Regions from separate parts of the Mesorhizobium sp. ESP-6-2 genome, predicted to be linked through region 1. Evidence: riboswitches for the same ligand, from Rfam matches in the RefSeq annotation. Region 1 holds a riboswitch; the other holds the start of a gene.
The links. A riboswitch is a leader RNA that binds a small molecule or an ion and turns the genes downstream of it on or off. The one in region 1 is predicted to bind S-adenosylmethionine.

Region 1 (7,197 bases):
GGCCTGGCACTGATCGGAACGCAACTGAAAAGCCTGCGCGGCCAGGCCGTCGAGATCCGCAGGCTCGATTTGTCGTCGGGCACGGCGCACGTCGCCGTTTCCGGGCCGCTGTCGGTCGACGCCGAGGGCCTGGTCGACGCCGATCTGATGATCAGACTGAAAGACCCGAAAGCCGTGGCCGCCATTCTCGGCGCCGCCATACCCGAACAGAAGAACCAGATCGAACAAGGCTTTGCCGCCCTGGCGCTGCTCGGCAACGAACCGTCGATGCCGCTCAAGGTGGTCAAGGGCAAGGCCTCGCTCGGCTTTATCCCGCTGGGCAAGATCAAGCCGGTCGACTAAGCATCCCCAATGGACAGACCGGCAAAACTCCTGAGCGTCGGCGCGCTGACGCTCGACACCATTCTTCGCGTCGAAACGCTTCCCGTCCATCAGGGCAAGTTCATGGCCGCCGATGGCGTCCAGATCGCTTCCGGCATGGCCACGAGTGCCGCCTGCGCCGCACGCCGGCTGGGCGCCGAAGTGTGGCTTTGGGCGAGCGCCGGCGATGATCAGGCCGGCGACCAGCTGATATCGGGCATCGAGGCGGAGGGCGTCGATTGCAGCCTCGTCCGTCGCGTCGCCGGAGCGCGCTCGGCGCTGGCCGCGATCCTCGTCGACGGCCACGGCGAGCGCATCATCGTGCCTTTCTACGATCAGCGTGCCCAGGCCGATCCCGACGGCTTGCCGGTCGCCGATCTCGCCGCCTTCGATGCCGTGCTGGCCGATGTGCGCTGGCCGGGTGCCTCAGCGCTTGCCCTCACGGCCGCTCGCGCTGCCGGCCGACCCGCGATCCTCGATGCCGACACCGCGCCATTGGCAGTGCTGGAGGGACTGTTGCCGCTCGCCTCGCACATCGTCGCCTCCGAACCGGCGGCGCGCATCGTCTGCGGCCAGGCGCTGGACCCGCAGGCCGCATGCGCCGACCTCGCGTCGCGCACCGACGCTTTCGTCGCGGTAACCGCCGGCGGCGCTGGAACGTGGTGGCACGACAGGCACGCCGGTCGCGTACGCCACGTCGCTGCGCCAAAGGTCGAGGTGGTGGATACTCTGGCAGCCGGCGACGTCTTTCATGGCGCCTTCGCGGCCGGGCTGGCGCAAGCCATGCCGATCGAAAAGGCGCTGCGCTTTGCCAGCGCGGCCGCGGCGCTCAAATGTCAGCGCTTCGGTGGTAGGCTGGGCGCGCCCGATCGCGCCGAGACACTGGCGATGATGGCGGCGACCTGGCCTGAAGGAGCCTAGTTTTTCGCCGGATGTTCGACCGCCTGGCGGCCGAAATCCGGCACGTCGATGTCCTGGCCGGCCTCGATGATCGAGCGGCGCACGGCGCGGGTGCGGGTGAACAGGTCGAACAGCTTGTCGCCGTCGCCCCAGCGGATCGCCCGCTGCAGGAAAGCCAGATCCTCCGAGAACCGCGCCAGCATTTCCAGAATCGCATCCTTGTTGTGCAGGCACACGTCCCGCCACATGGTCGGATCGGAGGCGGCGAGACGCGTGAAGTCGCGGAAACCGGAAGCGGAATATTTGATGACTTCCGTCTTGGTCACCGATTCCAGGTCATCGGCGGTGCCGACGATGTTGTAGGCGATGATGTGCGGCAAATGCGAGACGATGGCCAGCGTCATGTCGTGATGCTGCGGATCCATCGTGTCGATGTTGGCGCCGCAACGGCGCCAGAATTCGGAAAGCCTTTCCAGCGCGTCCGGATCCGTGTCCGGCAGCGGGGTGAAAATGCACCAGCGGTTGTCGAACAGATCGGCGAAACCGGCATCGGGCCCAGATTTCTCCGTGCCGGCCAGCGGATGGCCGGGAATGAAATGCACTCCATCGGGTATATGCGGCTGCATCTGTGCAATCACGGAAGCCTTGGTCGAGCCGACATCGGTGACGATGGCGCCCTTCTTCAGCGCCGGCGCGATCTCTTGCGCCACCGTGCCGGACGAGCCGACCGGCACCGAGACGATGACCAGGTCGGCATCGCGGACCGCTTCCTTGGCATCTATGGTGTAGGAGGAGCCCAGGCCAAGCTCTTGCGCCCGCGCCAGCGTTGCAGCGCTGCGCGTCGAGATGGCGAGATGGCCGGCCAGGCCCTCGCGGCGGATGATACGGGCCAGCGACGAGCCGATCAGGCCGATGCCGACCAGCGCGATCTTTTCGAACATCGGTGATGTCATGGCGTTCTAGCTTTTCAGGAATGTCGTGAGTGCCGCGACCACGCCGCGATTGGCCTCTTCGGTGCCGACCGTCATGCGCAATGCGTTGGGAAAGCCATAGCCCGAAACACGCCGCAGTATGTAGCCGCGCTGGGTGAGATAGTCGTCCGCCGCCGCGGCCGAATGCTTGCCGTCGTCGGGAAAATGAATGAGGAGGAAATTGCCGACGCTCGGCGTCACCCGCAACCCGAGCCCAGTCATCTGCTCGCTCAGCCAGGCCAGCCAGGTCTCGTTATGCGCGACGCTGCGCTCGACATGGGCGCGGTCGCGGACGGCAGCGATGCCGGCCTCGATCGCCGTCGCATTGACATTGAAAGGGCCGCGTATGCGGTTGATCGCGTCGACGATGTGCATCGGCCCATACATCCATCCGATCCGCGCCCCGCCAAGTCCGATCTTGGAGAAGGTGCGGGTCATGACCACGTTCTGAGAGCTGCCCGCGAGCTCGATGCCGGCCTCATAGTCGTTGCGCCTGACATATTCTGCATAGGCGGCATCGAGCACCAGAAGCACGTTCTTCGGCAGGCCGGCATGCAGGCGGCGCACCTCCTGGAACGGCACGTAAGTGCCGGTCGGATTGTTGGGATTGGCGAGGAACACGATCTTCGTACGTGGCGTGACGGCCGCCAGGATCGCATCGATGTCGGCGCGCTCCTGGGTCTCCTTGACCGCGACAGGCGTGGCACCCGCCGACTGGATGTAGATCTTGTAGACCATGAAGGCGTGTTCGGTGAATATGGCCTCGTCGCCGGGCGCGAGATAAGTCTGCGCCAGCAGGCCGAGGATCTCGTCGGAGCCGTTGGAACAGATGATGTTCTGTGCGTTCAGACAATGCACCTCGGCGATTGCTTCGCGCAGGCGCCGGGCGGTGCCGTCGGGATAGACGTCGAGCTTGGCGGCGACCTCGCGCGCGGCCTCGATTGCCTTTGGCGAGGGGCCGAGCGGGTTCTCGTTCGACGACAGCTTGTGGACCTTGTCCACCCCGGCAGGGGCCGAGCTCTTGCCCGGCACATAGGCCTGGATGTCCATGATACCCGCGCGCGGCTGAGGACGTGCCTGATCCGGTTTCTGGTTCATTTTGCAAAATCCGTCGAGAACGCTCCCGTCTGGAAGCCGCAGCGGAAATACAAGCCATGGCCGGCAATGTCGAGAGGCGGCAGTGGTGCCAGCAAGCGGCATTGACGGCAAGGCAGGCGAGTTCTAGAAGGGCAGCAACAGTTCCGTGGTGATTTGGCCGGTCGGCTTGCAGCCACGTTAAACAATTCGCTAAAGGGCCGTTTGCGTGACGTAACCGGCTTTGCGAAGGCATTGCCGGTTTTTTATTGTCCGCGGCCGGCCGGACACCCGTGTCGGCCCGTATTCGGTTTCCGCCAGACACGTCGTGCGATGTAAGAGGATGCGATGGCCGCTCAGCGCGCTGGCAGAACCAACAACGAGGCAGACCAGCCGTCGAGCCCGGTCGTGCGCTTCGGCGCCGACAAGCCGCTCAAGCTCGACGCCGGCACCCTGCTGTCGCCGTTCCAGATCGCCTACCAGACCTATGGCACGCTGAACGAAGCCCGTTCCAACGCCATTCTCGTTTGCCACGCATTGACCGGCGACCAGCATGTGGCCAGCACCAATCCAGTGACCGGCAAGCCGGGTTGGTGGGAAGTGCTGATCGGCCCCGGCAAGATCATCGACACCAGCCGTTTCTTCGTCATCTGCTCAAACGTCATCGGCGGCTGCCTCGGTTCCACCGGTCCGGCCTCCACCAATCCCGCTACCGGCAAGCCCTATGGGCTGGACCTTCCGGTCATCACCATCCGCGACATGGTGCGTGCCCAGCAGATGCTGATCGACCATTTCGGCATCGAAAAACTGTTTTGCGTGCTCGGCGGGTCGATGGGCGGCATGCAGGTGCTGCAATGGGCGTCGAGCTATCCGGAGCGTGTTTTCTCGGCGCTGCCGATCGCCACCGGCGCGCGGCATTCCTCGCAGAACATCGCTTTCCACGAGGTCGGCCGGCAGGCCGTGATGGCCGACCCTGAATGGCATGGCGGCAAATATTTCGACCACGGCAAACGCCCGGAAAAGGGGCTCGCCGTGGCGCGCATGGCCGCCCACATCACCTACCTGTCCGAAGCAGCCCTGCACCGGAAGTTCGGCCGCAACTTGCAGGACCGCGAAGCGCTGACCTTCGGCTTCGACGCCGACTTCCAGATCGAGAGCTATCTGCGTCACCAGGGCATGACTTTCGTCGACCGTTTCGACGCCAATTCCTATCTCTACATGACGCGGTCCATGGATTATTTCGACCTCGCCGCAGACCATGGCGGCAGGCTGGCCGATGCTTTTGCCGGCACCAAGACACGCTTCTGCCTGGTGTCGTTCACCTCGGATTGGCTGTTTCCGACCGAGGAGAGCCGCTCGATCGTCCATGCGCTGAATGCCGCCGGCGCGTCGGTGTCCTTCGTCGAGATCGAGACCGATCGCGGGCACGACGCCTTCCTGCTCGACGAGCCAGAACTGTTCGCCGCCATCAACGGCTTCATCGGCTCGGCCGCGCGAGCGAGAGGGCTCGGCGCATGACCCCGCAAAATTGCAGACTTGTCCGTCAAGGGTCACGCGCCACGACAAGGGGCAAGCCATGAGCGTCAATCGCGCCCAACGCGTCGATCTCGAGGTGATCGCCGGTCTGATCCCGCCGCAATCGCGGGTGCTGGACGTCGGCTCCGGCGACGGCTCGCTGCTCGAGCTTTTGCAGGAGACCAAGCAGATCGACGGCCGTGGACTGGAACTGTCGCAGCGCGGCGTCAACGAATGCGTCGCGCGCGGCCTTTCCGTCGTCCAGGGCGACGCCGACAAGGATCTTGAATTCTATCCCGACAAAGGTTTTGATTTCGTCGTCCTGTCGCAGACCTTGCAGGCGACCCGCAACCCGAAGCTCGTTCTCGACGAATTGCTCAGGATCGGCGAACACGCCATCGTGTCCTTCCCCAATTTCGGCCACTGGCGGGTGCGCCTGTCGCTGTTCGTCAAGGGCCGCATGCCGGTCACCAAAGACCTGCCCTATTCCTGGTACGACACGCCGAACATCCACTTCTGCACCATCCGCGACTTCGTCAATCTGTGCGAGGAGCTTGGCGCGACCGTGGAAAGGGCAACCGCGCTCGACGCCAACGGCCAGAAGATCGGCCTGTCGATGCCATGGTGGTTCTGGAATTTCTTCGGCCAGCAAGCGGTGTTCTTGTTGAAGCGATAAGGCCCATCCCGGAGGCGGCTATGACACCCCCTTTTCGGGCGAAGTCGAGCTGCGGGTTGATCCGACGAAGGTCATCAGCAGGTTGGAACCCGGCCCGCATAGACCGGCGAAGGCTCAGCGATCGAGCTCCGGGAAATACGGATCCAACAAGAACCGTCTGTCGCGTTCGCCTTGCAGGCAGTCCATCGGAGCCTCGGCTTCGGCGGGAATGATCCTGGTCTCGTTCTGGACGCCGCTGACCTCGAGAATCAGCTTGCGGCGGATGGCGGTGGAAAATTCGGCGGCTGCATAAATCGGCAGCACGAAGGAGCCCGGCCCGCCGGTTACGCACTGGGCGTAATACCGGTCGAGGTGGCTGAAGGTGGGCGACGGATTGATCAGGATCGGCAGGCCGTTGATGACGATGCCTTTGGCGTTTGCCGCATCCCGCGTGGCGGTGACGGGCGCCCCGATATTGTTTGGTCCGTCACCGGAAATATCGATGACGCTGCGTTCGCTTTCGAAAGTAGTGCGGTCGAAAAGCCCCGCGCCGAAGGCGAGCGCGCCGGAGATCGACGTGCCGTGGAAGCTGCGGAACGGGCGGGCCGCTATCTTGTCGGCAAAAGCGTTGGCACTCTCGGCGCCGTCGACGACCTGCCAGCCGATGAGCGCGTCGTCACGGACCGTGCCGGCCCATTCGAAATAGGTGAGCGCGATGCGGCCCGTGGCCCCGGCGCGGACCGCCTTGATGAAGTCGGGGTGACGCAGCGCCTGCACATAGCCGGCGCGCTGCAGGGCGAACTCCTTCTCGTCCATCGACAATGAGATATCGACCGCCAGCACCAGTTCGACGTCAACGGCCAAGCCATCCGGTGCAGCGGCAGTCGCGGTGGCCTCGGTGCAGGCCAGGCAGGCAAGCAGGCTGAGAGCATCAAGCATGGCCGGCTCAAGCGATGTTTCCGCTGCGATCTTCCCTCGCGATCACGGCGAAATAAAGCTGCCTCATGGCGTGGCGCGGGCCAGCCCCGAGAGGTGCTATTTCTTGCGGCGAGGAGCGGCCGGCGGCGGCTCGATCGCGCCCGCCCTTATGCGCGCGGGCTTCAGGGCCGGCACGCCGGACGCCTTCACGATGGTCAGGGCGCGCGGGAAGAACTGATTGTCGTGCTGGCCGCGCCCTATATTGAGGATCGTCGCCCCGGCCAGCCGCTTCTCCAGCATCGACAGCACCCGCCGCAGTGTCGGTCCGTCGAAGGCATCGAGAGCCTCATCGATGATCACCCATTTTGGTTGCCGCAGCACGAGGCGGGCAAAGGCCAGCAGGCGCAGTTCTTCGTCGGCCAGTTCATGCTCCCAGCGCGCGCTGCGGCCGAGCGACGACGACAGGTGTTCCAAGCCGATCTCGGCCAGCACGGCTGAGATATCGGTATCGCTTGCCGGCGCAACCCCGTCCACGCAGTCGAGCACTTCGCGCAGCGTGGCGGTTGGGAAGTAAGGCGTGCGCGGCACGAAGATGGGCGTCTCTCCCGCCGGCATGCCGATGCGCCCGCTTCCCCACGGCCACAGGCCGGCAATGGCGCGAAAGAACAGCGTCTTGCCCGCCCCCGGCTCCCCAGTGAGCATGACGCGTTCGCCAGCGTGGATCTCGACATGCTGGTCGGCGAGCCTCGTGCAGCCCTCCGGCGAGGCCACTTCGAGTTTCTCGAAGGTCAGCTTGCCGTTTGC
Region 2 (7,197 bases), on a different contig from region 1:
GCGCTCCTCGGTGATGCTCATCGAAGCGATGATGGCGTCGAATTTCTTGGCCTGCAGCGCCGGGATGATGCCGTCCCAGTCCTGGGTGACGATCTCGCATTCGACCTTCATCTGCGCGCACAAGGCGTTGGCGATGTCGATGTCGAAGCCCTCGACCTTGCCGTCGGGCGTGATGGTGTTGAACGGCGGATAGGCGCCCTCGGTGCCGATCTTGATTTTCTCCGCCGCATGCGCCGACAGGGCGCCAGCACCAAGCGTCAGCATGGCGGCGGCCGCCGCCGATATGATCCATTTCGAAATCTGCATTTTCATTCCCCTTGAGCGCCGCCACGTCGGCGGCCGGCGAGGCAGCCAAGCATGGCGAGCCGGCGCAGGCAAGTATCTTGCCTGACGGTGATGAGCGTTCAGGGCGCGGCGCGAAAGTGCTTGGACAGCTTCAGGCCCTGCGCCTGGTAGTTCGAGCCGAGCTCGGTGCCGTAAAGCGCCTGCGGCCGCTTCAGCATATGCTCGTAGACCAGCCGGCCGACGATCTGGCCATGATCGAGGATGAACGGCACCTCATGGCTGCGCACTTCGAGCACGGCGCGGCTGCCGGTGCCGCCGGCCGCCGAATGGCCGAAGCCCGGATCGAAGAAGCCGGCATAGTGGACACGGAACTCGCCCACCAGTGGATCGAAGGGCGTCATTTCGGCCGCGTAGAGCGGCGGCACATGCACCGCTTCCTGGCTGACGAGGATGTAGAACTCGTCCGGATCGAGCACCAGCTCGCCGGCGCCGCTCTTGTGGATCGGCTCCCAGAAGTCGACGATCTCCTGCGCCGCGCGCTTGTCGACATCGACGAGGCCGGTATGGTGCTTGCCGCGATAGCCGACCAGCCCGTCACTGTCGCCGTTGAGATCGATCGACAATGCGATGCCGCCGCCGGAAATGTTCGGCGGTTCGGTGGCGACCAGCATTTCGGCCCGGTGCAATTGATGCAACTCTGCTTCCGAGAGCAGCGCATTGCCGGTGCGGAAGCGTATCTGCGAAAGGCGCGAGCCGGCGCGCACGACGATCGGGAAGGTGCGTGGACTGACTTCGAGATAGAGCGGACCATGATAGCCGGCGGCGATCTTGTCGAACTCGTGGCCGCGATCGGTCATCACGCGGGTGAAGATATCGAGCCGCCCGGTCGAGCTCTTGGGATTGGCGGACGCCGAAATTTCCGCCGGCAGCGCCAGGCTTTCGAGCAGGGGCACGATGTAGACGCAGCCGGTTTCCAAAACGGCGCCGTCGGCCAGGCTGATCTCGTGCAGCTTCAGCCGGTCGAGTTTTTCACTGACCTTGTGGTTGGGACCCGGCAGGAAGGACGCGCGCACCCGCCACGCCTTTTGGCCGAGCCTCAGATCAAGGCTGGCCGGCTGGATCTGGTCGGCGTCGAGCGCACGCGACGACTTCAGCGCGCCGGACTGGAACAGCGCCGCAATGTCCTGATCGGGAAGAATTCCTGTCTGCCGCAAAGTCTGGCTCCGCTCTGCTGGTACAAGTCTCTTAATGAAGCCGGCAATTGACGCAAGCGTGGCGCGGGTCTAAAGGGTCGTTATCCCGTGGTGATTTGGCCGGTCGGCTTGCAGCCACGTTAAACAAGTCGCTAAAGGACCGTCGGGCCGCAAGGCCGTATGGACCGGTTGCGACTTTTTCGCGGCCGGTTTTTTTGTGTTTGGATAGGACGATGACGAGCAAGACGCGCAACTGGAAGCCTCAGACCGCACTCGTGCATGGCGGGACCCTGCGTTCCGGCTTCGGTGAAACTTCCGAGGCGATATACCTGACCCAGGGCTATGTCTATGAGACGGCCCAAGCCGCCGAAGCCCGCTTCAAGGGCGAGGAACCGGGCTTCATCTATTCACGCTATGCCAATCCGACCGTCGACATGTTCGAGAAGCGCATGTGCGCGCTCGAAGGCGCCGAGGACGCGCGCGCCACCGCGTCCGGCATGGCGGCGGTGACGGCAGCCCTCCTGTGCAGCGTCAAGGCCGGCGATCATATCGTTGCGGCGCGCGCCCTGTTCGGCTCCTGCCGCTGGGTGGTCGAGACGCTGGCGCCGCGTTACGGCATCGAGGCGACGCTGGTCGACGGCACCGACATTGCCAACTGGGAAAAGGCGGTTCGGCCCAACACCAAGCTGTTTTTCCTGGAAAGCCCGACCAACCCGACGCTTGAGGTGGTGGACATATCAGCCGTCGCTTCGCTTGCCAATTCGATCGGCGCGCGGCTGGTCGTGGACAATGTCTTCGCCACGCCGCTGCAGCAGAAGCCGTTGCAGCTCGGCGCGCATGTCGTGGTCTATTCGGCGACCAAGCACATCGATGGCCAGGGCCGTTGTCTCGGCGGCGTCATCCTGTCGGACAAGAAATGGATCGACGAAAACCTGCACGATTATTTCCGCCATACCGGCCCCAGCCTGTCGCCGTTCAACGCCTGGACGCTGCTGAAGGGCCTGGAAACGCTGCCGCTGCGCGTGCGCCAGCAGACGGAGAGCGCCGGCAAGATCGCCGATTTCCTGGCCGAGCAGCCGGAGATCGCCCGCGTCATCTATCCCGGCCGCGCCGACCATCCGCAGGCCGATATCGTCAAGAAGCAGATGTCGGGCGGCTCCACCCTGATCTGCTTTGACGTCAAGGGCGGCAAGCAGGGTGCCTTCGCCCTGCAGAACGCGCTCGACATCGTCCTGATCTCGAACAATCTCGGCGACGCCAAAAGCCTGATCACCCATCCGGCGACGACGACGCACAAGAACCTCAGCGACGAAGCGCGCGCCGAGCTCGGCATCGGACCCGGCACGCTCAGGCTGTCGGTCGGGCTGGAGGATACCGACGATCTGCTGGAAGACATCGCGCAGGCGCTTGAGGCCGCCAAATAAGGCCGGTCGAGGCATCGTCGTCCGCGTCGATCAGGCGCGCGATGGCGTCTCTTCCAGTTCAGCCGCCTTGGTGCCGATGGTCATGGCGTTGCCGCGCCAGTCGACCGCACGACCCAGCCAGCCGCGCGCCCAGATGGCGGGCAACATCAGGTCTCGTGCGATCATCGCGGTGACGATGCGCGGCGACAGATACCAGCCCTTTGCCGAGGCGAGCATGCATTCCGGCAGGTAGGCGAGCGCCAGCACGCAGAGCGCTGTCATGGGCAGGCTGACGCCGGCGCTGGCTGCGGCGATCAGCGCCAGCACGAGCGGAGCCGCCACGCCGGTCAGGATCTCGGGTGCGAAGAACAGCGGAAAGGTGACGCGGCGCAGGCGCGCCCAGCGGGCCTGGCGCGACCAGATCTCGCCCGGCATGCGCTGCCCGAGCGGCTGCTCGAAAGGCGAAGCGACGAGATTGACGCGCAGGCCCAGCCTGTTGACCAGTTTGGTCGACGCGGCATCCTCCGCGATCTCGGCGGCGAGCGCACGGATGCCGCCATTGGCGTCGAGCATCTGCTTGTTCCACAACATGCTCTTGCCCTGGGCAAAGCCGAGGCCAAGCGCCTCGCCGGCATATTGCCAGCGCGCCTGCAGCGTGTTGAGGAAGGCGCATTCGACTTCTGCCCAGAAGCCGTCGGGCCGCGAACCGATCGGCGTCGAGCAAACCAGGCCGGTGTCCCGCCGCCATGCCGCCATCAGGTGCTGGACGTAGTCTTTCGGCATCAGCACGTTGGAATCGGCGAGAATGACCCAGTCGTGGCGCGCAGCCTCCCAGCCCTTGACGCAATTGTTCAGTTTCGGGTTGGCGCTGATGCGGTCGTCGCCGGTAAGCAGGCGGGCCGGCACGGCTGGAAAGCGGGCGATGGCGGCGCGGATCGGCTTGACCGCGGGGTCGTCGGCATGGGCGACACAGAAGATCAGTTCGTAGCGCGGCCAGTCGAGCGAGAAAGCGCGCTCAAGCGTCTCATGGGTAAACGGCTCGACGCCGCGCGCCGGGATGACGATCGACACAGGCAGCGGCTTGCCGGCCGGCGGCGCGATGGCGGCGCGCCGTTTCAGGCGCGAACAGGCGAGCAGGATGCTGGCGAGATTTGAGGCGATGAGAGCGATCGAAAGCGAGCCGGTTATGAGAGCGAGTTCCATCGATATCCGGTCACTCCAGAAAAACCGGCCCGCCTGGCGGCCGTTTTCGACAGTTCGACAGAGCGCCCGAGTCGCCCGGCATTGCTGGTGCACACCATCATTGTCATGTGTCACTCAAATGACATTGTTTGTCGGCACTTGCCCCCTCGAGGTGGCAACTCGGACGCGCACGGTTGATCGAACCGCAAAGAGCGCCGAATGTTCCACACCGGATTTGTTTTGGAGCCGCTCATGTACCGCGCCGTCACGCGCAACATCGAAGTGCAGGTCAGGCCGTTCTATCTCGAGGACCGCTCGGATCCTACGGAAAACCGCTACGTCTGGGGCTACCAGATAACGATCGACAACCAGTCCGACGAATTCGTGCAGCTGTTATCGCGCTATTGGCACATAACCGACGGCGCCGGCCGGGTCGAGGAAGTGCGAGGCGCCGGCGTGGTCGGCGATCAGCCCGAACTCAATCCCGGCGACAGCTACCAATACACGTCGGGCTGTCCGCTCTCGACGCCGTCGGGGATCATGGTCGGCCACTACACCATGCGCAACGAGCGGGGCGAGACATTCGACATCGCTATCCCCGCGTTTTCGCTGGATCTGCCAGGGACGAGGCGAACGGTGAATTAGCGAAAGCGGCGGCGACAGCCTCTTTCTCCCCGTCACTATACGGGGGAGAAATGTCCGGCAGGACAATGAGGGGCGGCGCCGACTCTGGAGATCTATCTCGCGCACCGAATGAAGACTGCCCTAACGCCGAACTCAGCGCTGCCCCTCATCCGCCTGCCGGCACCTTCTCCCCGTATAGTGACGAGGAGAACGAAGCACTTCACTGCGCCGCAAACTCGGCCGGGTCGAAGTCATATTGCGTCGAACAGAACTCGCAGGCGACGTGGATGCCGCCGTCCTCGGTGCTGTCCTTGATCTCCTGCGCGGAGAAGCCCTCGAGGATGCCGCGGATCTTGTCGCGGGAGCATGAGCACTGATCGGCGACGGGAACGCCGCCGAAGACGCGCACGCCATGCTCGTGGAACAGACGATAGAGCAGCCGCTCGGCGCCGATGGTCGGATCGATCAGTTCGGTCGGCTCGATGGTGCCGAGCAGCGCCAGCAATTCCTGCCAGGAATTGTCTGTGGGATCGTGGATCTCCTCGCGCGGATCGCCATCCCTGCCGGGCAGGTCAGGAACGCGCATGCGCTCGGAGGCCTGCGGCAGGAACTGCGCCAGGATGCCGCCCGCCCGCCACTGCTCGCGCGCGCCGCCGGGGCCGGGCGTCAAAAGCTTGGCGACGGAAAGCCGGAGATCGGTCGGGATCTGCTCCGACTGGCGGAAATAGGTGCGCGCGGCCTCTTCCAGGGTCTCGCCGTCGAGCTGGACGATGCCCTGGTAGCGCTGCGTGTGGGCACCTTGGTCGATGGTCAGCGCCAGCACACCGTTGCCGAGCAGCGTTTGCTGCGAGGTCTCGCCGGCCGCAATCAGCGCCTCCAGCCGGTCGGCATCGAAGCGCGCATAGGCACGCAGCGCCGAGGGCGTGGAAAAATCCGCGACCAGCATGTCGACAGGCCCGTCGGTGCGGGTCTGCAGGATGAACTTGCCCTCGAACTTGAGCGAGGTGCCTAGCAGCACCGTCAGCACACAGGCTTCCGCCAGCAGCCGGGCAACCGGCTCGGGATAGTCATGGCGGCCAAGGATCGCATCGAGCATCGGCCCGAGCTGCACGGTGCGGCCGCGCACATCGAGCGGACCGACCTCGAAGGGCACGACGTGATCATCGCCAGCGTAACCGAATTCGCCGAGTTTGGGGTGATGTTCAGCCACTTGATGGGTTTCCAGCATGACAAAGCTCCAGGGCGCGGCCATGCCGCCCTTTGGGGAGCATGCGTCTAAACGCGCTTGATTTGCGTGATGCCGCGCAGATAGGCATCGCGCCTCCGGAGATCAAGTTCCCCGGCACGTCGAGCGCCAAGACACTTCAAGTCCACTTCAGGCCCCAAGACACCAGGCAAGCACGGCCTTCTGGGCGTGGAGCCGGTTCTCGGCCTCGTCGAAGACCACCGAATGCGGACCGTCGATGACCTCATCGGTCACTTCCTCGCCGCGATGCGCCGGCAGGCAGTGCATGAACAGCGCGTCGGGCTTTGCCTTGGCCATCAGCTTGGCGTTGACCTGGTAGGGCGAAAACACGTTGTGGCCGCGGGCGCGGTGCTCCTGGCCCATCGACACCCAGCAGTCGGTGACGACGCAGTCGGCCTGGTCGACGGCTTCCTCTGGCGAGCGGGTAAAGGAGAGCTTGCCGCCATGTGCGGTTGACCAGTCGACGTGCTTCTGCGCCGGCTCGCTGCCTTCGGGCACCGCGACGTTGAGGTTGAAGCGGAACCGCGCCGAGGCTTCCAGCAGCGAATGCAGCACGTTGTTGCCGTCGCCAGTCCAGGCGATGGTCTTGCCGGCGACCGGACCGCGATGCTCCTCGAAGGTCATGATGTCGGCCATCAGCTGGCAAGGATGGGTATCGTCGGTGAGCCCGTTGATCACCGGGATGGTCGCATTCTCGGTCAGCTCCAGCAGCCGCTCATGCGAGGTGGTGCGGATCATTATGGCATCGACATAGCGCGACAGAACCTTGGCTGTGTCGGCGATGGTCTCGGAGCGGCCGAGCTGCATCTCGGTGCCGGTCAGCATGATGGTCTCGCCGCCAAGCTGACGCATGCCGACATCGAAGGAGACGCGCGTGCGCGTCGACGGCTTGTCGAAGATCATCGCCAGCACCTTGCCTTCGAGCGGTTTCGACCGCTCGCCCGCCTTGAGGCGCGCCTTGCGCTCCACTGCGTCGGTCAGCATGGAGCGCAGGTCGCCTTCGGAAACGGCGGAGAGGTCGGTGAAATGACGAAGTGACATCAGGAGCTTTCGAATTACTTCGCGGCTTCAGCGGCGATGGCCTCGGACAGGGTCTTGGCGCCGGCGCGAATGCGCTCGAGCGCTTCATGGATCTCGCTGTCCGTGACGGTGAGCGGCGGCAGCAGGCGAATGACGTTGTCGCCAGCCGGAACCGCGAGCAGATGCTGGTCGCGCAGCGCCATGTTCACCTTGCCGTTGGGCATGGCGCATTTGAGGCCCAGCA

Region 2: it holds a riboswitch for S-adenosylmethionine, as region 1 does, so the genes downstream of both, LB532_RS15305 (O-succinylhomoserine sulfhydrylase) here and metX (homoserine O-acetyltransferase MetX) in region 1, are expected to answer to the same signal.

The regions. Positions count from the first base shown of each region.
Region 1 is NZ_JAIUGT010000015.1:30,445-37,641, reverse strand. It holds gene LB532_RS29030 (DUF2125 domain-containing protein) at 1-342, shown strand, start outside; gene LB532_RS29025 (sugar kinase) at 352-1,281, shown strand; gene LB532_RS29020 (prephenate/arogenate dehydrogenase family protein) at 1,278-2,213, opposite strand; gene hisC (histidinol-phosphate transaminase) at 2,220-3,329, opposite strand; SAM riboswitch at 3,465-3,542, shown strand; gene metX (homoserine O-acetyltransferase MetX) at 3,654-4,823, shown strand; gene metW (methionine biosynthesis protein MetW) at 4,882-5,496, shown strand; gene LB532_RS29000 (DUF1194 domain-containing protein) at 5,611-6,414, opposite strand; gene LB532_RS28995 (ABC transporter ATP-binding protein/permease) at 6,511-7,197, opposite strand, start outside.
Region 2 is NZ_JAIUGT010000005.1:76,302-83,498, forward strand. It holds gene LB532_RS15295 (ABC transporter substrate-binding protein) at 1-306, opposite strand, end outside; gene LB532_RS15300 (2'-deoxycytidine 5'-triphosphate deaminase) at 405-1,499, opposite strand; SAM riboswitch at 1,577-1,654, shown strand; gene LB532_RS15305 (O-succinylhomoserine sulfhydrylase) at 1,712-2,902, shown strand; gene LB532_RS15310 (ceramide glucosyltransferase) at 2,933-4,084, opposite strand; gene apaG (Co2+/Mg2+ efflux protein ApaG) at 4,316-4,708, shown strand; gene LB532_RS15320 (Hsp33 family molecular chaperone) at 4,908-5,939, opposite strand; gene argF (ornithine carbamoyltransferase) at 6,063-6,974, opposite strand; gene LB532_RS15330 (aspartate aminotransferase family protein) at 6,989-7,197, opposite strand, start outside.